Regions from separate parts of the Lactococcus sp. KTH0-1S genome, predicted to be linked through region 3. Evidence: predicted binding sites of a transcription regulator. Region 3 holds the regulator's gene; each other region holds the start of a gene.

Region 1 (2,209 bases), 590 kb from region 3:
AATTACTGTACCACCTGTTAAGATAGCCAAATCTTCCAATTGAGCTTTACGACGATCACCAAATCCTGGCGCTTTTACAGCTACGACATTGAAGACTCCTTTAATCTTATTAAGAACAAGCGTTGGCAATGCTTCTCCATCAACATCATCAGCAACAATAAGAAGTGGACGATTTGTTTTCAAGATTTGTTCAAGGAGAGGTAAAATTTCTTGAATATTTGAGATTTTTTTGTCGGTAATAAGAATATAAGGATTATCTAACTCAGCAACCATTTTTTCTGTATTAGAAACCATATATTGACTCAAATATCCACGGTCAAACTGCATTCCTTCAACAACATCAAGTTCAGTTTGCATTCCCTTTGATTCTTCAATGGTGATAACTCCGTCAGAACCTACACGTTCCATTGCATCAGAAATATACTCACCAACTTTTTCACTACGTGATGAAACAGTAGCTACTTGCGCAATTGCTGATTTATCGTGGACAGGAATTGCCATTTCTTTAATTGAAGCAACAGCTGTTTCAGCAGCAAGCTCAATTCCTCGACGAATACCAACTGGATTTGCACCTGCGGTAACATTTTTTAAACCTTCACGAACAATAGCTTGTGTCAAAACTGTCGCTGTTGTTGTTCCATCACCTGCGATATCATTTGTTTTTGAAGCAACTTCTGAAACAAGTTTAGCTCCCATGTTTTCAAAATGATCTTCAAGTTCAATCTCTTTAGCAATCGTTACACCATCGTTTGTAATTAAAGGTGACCCATATGATTTTTCAAGCACAACATTGCGACCTTTTGGTCCAAGGGTTGTTTTTACTGTATCAGCAAGAATATCAATCCCGCGCATCATCGCTGTTCTAGCATCACTTGAAAATTTAATATCTTTTGACATTTTAGCTCCTTTTTAAGAATATATTTTTAATTTTATAGATTTTAAGATAGACAAAAGACAACCAAAAAATGATTGCTTTTATAATTTTACTCTACAATTGCAAGAAGGTCTGAATCTTTGAGAATCAAGAATTCTTCACCATCCATTTTTACGGTCGTTCCAGCAAATTTTTCAAAAATTACTGTGTCCCCTACTTTTACGAGTGGAGAAATCAGTGTTCCATGATGATTTGTTTTCCCTTCACCGACGGCAACAACTTCAGCTGTTTGAGGTTTTTCTTGGGAAGCGCTTGTTAATACAATTCCACCCATTGATTTTTCCTCTTCTTCTTTTACACGTAAAACTACGCGATTCTCTAAAGGTTTCAACATTATATTTTCCTCCATTTTTTATTTTTTAGCACTCTTATTAAACGAGTGCTAACATATTCTTATTTTATCTCAATGGTCAGATTTAGTCAAGAGAAAACATTTAGATTTTATGAAATAAATTAGAAAGGGAGTTCTTCCGCATCAAGTAAGGTTTCTTCAGTCTTTATAGCGCTTTCTCGTAAAGCGATTGTTGCCCTACTTTCAAGTAAATCATAACTCAGTCCTAAGATTTCTGTGACATAATGTTTTTGATTTTGCTTATCCATGTAATTTCTAGTTCTAATTTCTCCTTCAATTGAAATAAGACTTCCTTTTTTTGCGTAAGAAACTAAAGTTTCTGCAGATTTTCCCCAAATAATAATTGAAATAAAATCTGCCTCGCGCTCTCCTTTTTCATTTTTGAAACGGCGATTGACTGCCAAGGTCACACGGACATAAGATTTATCATTTGTTGTTTTTGAAATTTCTGGCGCACTGGTTAAGCGTCCAATTAACATGGTTTTATTCATAATAAAATCCTCCTAACTTTTTATACGAAAAGTTAGAGCATTTGTCACAAAAAAAATAAAAATCTATCAATTGATAGATTTTTATGGTTTATTTAGCATTTAAAGCTGCAACAGTCATGTAATTATATGGACTATTGAAGTGTGGTAAGAAGAACAAATCAAGTAAGGCTAATTCATCAATCGTTTTCTTTTCTTGAATAGCTAAACTAAACATATTAATATTTCCTGCAATTATTTCACTCTTGCTAGCAAGTTGAGCGCCAATAATTCTGCGACTTTTTGTTTCATAAACGATACGAATTTTCACACTATCATTATTTTCATGAAGGAACCATGCTTTTTGCTTGTCTTCAAAATCACTAAATGAAACTTCTAGGCCGATTTTTTTCGCAGCTTTAACCGACAAGCCTGTAGAAGTCATATTGTAACCAA
Region 2 (2,209 bases), 1.0 Mb from region 3:
GCATAACATAAAAGCTAACATGCCTATTGTTAGCTTTTTTTATATAATTAATTGGATTATTTTATAGTTAACAAAAAACTACTGAAAATTATTGAATTCAGTAGTTTTTTGTTATATTAAATGCGTTTTTAAAATCAGTAAAAGCGTAAAGTCTGAACTGAAAAGCTTGCTCCAACAATGATAAAAATATAGCCAATAATCAAGGATTTGAGAATATTTCCGTCGCCATGAACGATTAGAGGAATCAAAAATCCTGCTAAGCACAGAATTGGGGTCCATGTTCTAGTTGCTAGATTATGCCAGGCTAAATAGAAAATTAATAGTGAAAGAATTGCTCCCACAGCTAGAATTAAAATCAGTAGTGTAGAGTTGATTGCTGTTAGATTACCATTTATCCAGAAGACGCCATGTTTTAGTATCTCATCCACCTTTCCTCTGTAAGTCCCATCAATATCATACCGTTGCCAATCTACTTTAAAAAAAGTATGGTTTAAGGCAATATAAGTGATGGTAATAAGTAGCGAAAGAATGGAATATAAAAATAAAATCCATCTTTTAATATTATTTGGTTTGTTTATAAAATTTTTCATAGTTCTCCTTTTTACATTATTTTTAATAAGGTAATAGTTTAAAAAATGTGTCTAGTAGTTTGATTGCAGATCCACTAAAAAGATTCACTGAGCTATGGACAATCGCGCTCTCGATGAAATTATTTCTTTTTGAATAAACCCAAGTAATAATAAAAGAAAGGATGAGATATGGAAGTAAGTACCAAGAAAATCCTGTATGGACAAGAGCGAAAAGTAGAGAAGAGATTAGAAAGGCAATCTTTTTATTAGTTATTGAACCAAAAACATAACTTCTAAACAATAGCTCTTCCGAAAGTGGAACAATAATTCCTAGTATATATTTTTGACAAATGGTTGGTAGTTGGCCTAAAATATCCGACATACCAGTATCACTCGTCACGGAAGAAATAATTTGTGTTTTTAGGACAAATACTGTTGCTAGATAATTAATTGTTAAAGTGAAAAACACAATCCCCATCAGCCCAAAAATACGCTTTAAATGCCAGTTTTTAAGTGTGTTTTTTAGATACCCAAGCTTCCAAGCAATTATAAAAATGAGTATTAATACCACAGTCATTAATAGTGGGAAGGTCCAAGAAGAATTAGTATATAAAAAATCGGTAAAGAAAAAGATTCTTTTATTAAAGAAATAGGCAAAAACTAAAACAAGGGGATATTGATAAAGAATGTTTAATAAAAGAAAAAATAGAATTCCTAAAATATTAATTTTGTATTTTTTTAAAATCATGGCTGTTCTCTTGTAAAAATTTTTAGTGAGTGTTGCAGGTTCATCACTATAAATTTTTGAAGTTCATTTAAATTCTTCTTCATAAGCATCTCCTTAATTATAAAAAACTATATATTCAAACTATTTTGAATATATAGCATAATATTAGCACTTGATCAATAACATGTCAAAGAAATTTGTGTGTATTTTTAATATAAATACCATTATTTAATCAAAAGTAGTATGTATAATAAGTTTCATCTACTAAAAAATAGATAAACTGACCTATTATAAATAGGTCAGTTTTATTTTATAGTAAGGGTTTATTCAAAATCTAGACCTGTTATATTTTTTGAAATCTGCCAAAGTCTATCTGCGTCATTGTGGTCTATTGCATGCGGACGTAAGCCACCAGCAAAATTATTAGCTTCTTCTGATGTCATAAGTCTAGCAATATTAAGGTCTTCACAATAAAGACCACCCTTACCTTCTAAATCAGGGCTTGTTGAGGCCCAAAGAGGTGTTGCGGCACCTTGAGCTATTGTTTTTAAATAGCGATATTTACTTCGGTCAAAGCCGGATTTAAGTGCATTAAAAAATACGGGGATGTGAATTAATTTAAAATAGTCGGCTAGGTAGCGGAGCCAAGGTGTAATAGGTGAATTTTGACGACCAATATTTGTCATTGGAATCATACCAGGATGGACGGCAAAACTTCTAATTCCATATTTTTTTCCTAATTCATCTAGTTTTATTGAAAATAAAACGTTGGCAGTTTTAGATTGTTGGTAGCCTATTTGGGGATTATAGTTTTCTATTTTTTCAAAATTCCAATCTTCTAGTAATGGTGTCATTTGTTGAGCACGACTGGATAAATTTATAACTCTTGAGTTTTTTGCATTTTTTAAAGCGG
Region 3 (2,209 bases):
GCAGAAACTTTTTCAGATGTTCCCATTTTTGATTTAATAGAAATAATTGTTTCTGGGTTAGTTACCGCTTGACGTTTTGCAGCGTCACCGACAATGATTTCACCATTTTTGAAAGCTACGACTGAAGGTGTTGTACGATTTCCTTCTGGATTTGGAATAATTTTTGATTCAGTTCCTTCAAGAACTGCTACTGCTGAGTTTGTTGTACCAAGGTCAATACCGATAATTTTAGACATATTTTAAATCTCCTTTATTTCTTATTACTTATGAATAGTTTAAAGACTTTGCGGTCAATTTATTTTTTAATTTACTGTGCTACGACAACCATTGCTGGACGAAGTAAACGTTCGTGAAGTTGGTAACCTTTTTGGAAAACTTGCACGATGCTATCAGTTGGATGTTCATCATCAGCTGGGACAGTTTGAACGGCCATGTGAAGATTATGGTCGAAACTTTCATAAGAAACTTCTTCAACGCCTTCTTCTTTAAGCGCCGAAATCAAACTTTCTTGGACCATTTCAAGACCTTTTTTAACATCATCCGTCAATCCTTCAACAGCAAGTGCACGTTCAAGATTATCTAGTGAAGATAAGATTTTTTTTGCTAAATCTTGTGAACGATATTTGATAAGTTGCAAACGTTCTTCATTTCCACGACGTTGTACGTTTTGCATTTCTGCAGAAACGCGAAGGAATTTATTTTCCCACTCAGTCGCTAACTTTTGTGCTTCATCAAGTTCGTTGATTTCTTCTTCAACAATATCTTCAAGTGCTTCCTCTGTTAACTCCTCAGTCACTTCTTCATCAACTTTTTCATTTTTGATTTCTTCTTTAGTTTCTTCGGACATAGGCCCTCCTTTTTTAAATAACTTTTTTATCATTTACTAATTTCATAATGGTTACCATCAAGGTAACGATAATAGTCACTCAGCTTCATAGTTAAAACTTTAGCAACTAAGTCAAGAACTGATAACGTCCTTTGATAATCCATTTCTACAGGTCCAACGACTGTTAGAGTACCAAAACCGCGATATGGAATAACAAATTTTTGCGAAATAATCGTTAAATTTTTCATGTATTTTTCGTCATTGTCAAATTTAACGGCACGCATTTCATCGTTATTAGTGATTTCGCGAATTTCATGAAGCATCCGTTCATCATCGCTAAAGAGTTTGTATAATTCTGCAAGATTGTCAGTCGCATAATCAAAAATATTTTTACGTCCAGCGACGGTCAGCCGTTCTTTGAACAAATCATCAAAAATTGATTCAAAGAGTTGGAGAACTTCACTCGTAACTTTGAAATAACGCTGAACAATCTGTGGAATTTCTGTTCGTAAAGTATAGTGAATATCAATCACTTTTTTACCAACAAGACGTTCTTTAACTAGATTACTAAAGACTGCTAAATCAGCTTCGGTCATCGATTTTGGAAGAATAAATTGATTTGTTCTTACTTCACCAGTCCCTAAAGTTATAACTGAAAGTACTGAATGGCTATCCAGCATGACCATTTCAAATGAAACTAATTGTTGGTAACGTTGAGGAGCATTAAGAACAAAGCTTGTCAAACCAGTGAGTTCTGATAAACTTTTAGCTGCTGTTTTAAACAGGTCAGATAGGCGATAAAAATCGCCATCAAAAGCTTTCATCACTTTAAATAAGTCATTTTGACTAAATTCATCTAACTGGATGACATTTTCTACAAAATACTTATAGCCTGAAACACTTGGAACACGTCCACTTGAGGTGTGTTCTTTTTGAATCAATCCTAGTTTTTCCAAAACTTTCATGTCGTTTCGGATTGTAGCGCTAGAAGCTTGAATACTATCAAGGAGCGACTTTGAACCGATTGGCGTATGCTCTTTGGCATAGAGAGAAACAATCAAATTTAAGATTTGTCTTTGACGTTCTGTAATCATGGCTACTCCTTTCTCCACAGAATAAGAAGTTTTGCAAAACTTCTTTCACAAACTCAAAAATTTCTTGAGCCTTTGACTTCTGTTTAGTAGATACAAGCTTTTTTCTGTTTTAGCACTCTTCATCTCTAAGTGCTAACAAATTTATTATAACCCTTTGTTTATACCTTGTCAAGAAAAAAGACATAAAAATTAGCACTCTTTTTATTAGAGTGCTAATTTCTTTTATAAAAGATTGGAATCTTTGGATGTTTGCCAAATATTCATGACTGTAATTACCATTACAGCAATG

What was found. The regulator HrcA, encoded in region 3, represses chaperone genes, less so after heat shock. The targets are predictions, from matches to a motif close to TTAGCACTCNNNNNNNNNGAGTGCTAA.
Region 1: a site for HrcA is predicted at 1,294-1,320, ahead of groES (co-chaperone GroES). Genes of this name have one in related genera too.
Region 2: a site for HrcA is predicted at 1,462-1,488, ahead of ACRYLU_RS11635 (lysostaphin resistance A-like protein). Genes of this name have one in related genera too.

Annotation. Positions count from the first base shown of each region.
Region 1 covers NZ_CP195165.1:388,977-391,185, reverse strand. Annotated here, with positions in the region: gene groL (chaperonin GroEL) at 1-897, opposite strand, end outside; gene groES (co-chaperone GroES) at 984-1,268, opposite strand; gene ACRYLU_RS01950 (single-stranded DNA-binding protein) at 1,388-1,777, opposite strand; gene nox (H2O-forming NADH oxidase) at 1,866-2,209, opposite strand, start outside.
Region 2 covers NZ_CP195165.1:2,351,466-2,353,674, reverse strand. Annotated here, with positions in the region: tRNA gene ACRYLU_RS11645 (tRNA-Leu) at 1-3, shown strand, start outside; gene ACRYLU_RS11640 (transporter) at 135-590, opposite strand; gene ACRYLU_RS11635 (lysostaphin resistance A-like protein) at 613-1,317, opposite strand; gene ACRYLU_RS11630 (SDR family NAD(P)-dependent oxidoreductase) at 1,620-2,209, opposite strand, start outside.
Region 3 covers NZ_CP195165.1:982,854-985,062, reverse strand. Annotated here, with positions in the region: gene dnaK (molecular chaperone DnaK) at 1-236, opposite strand, end outside; gene grpE (nucleotide exchange factor GrpE) at 308-847, opposite strand; gene hrcA (heat-inducible transcriptional repressor HrcA) at 877-1,920, opposite strand; gene ACRYLU_RS04865 (hypothetical protein) at 2,143-2,209, opposite strand, start outside.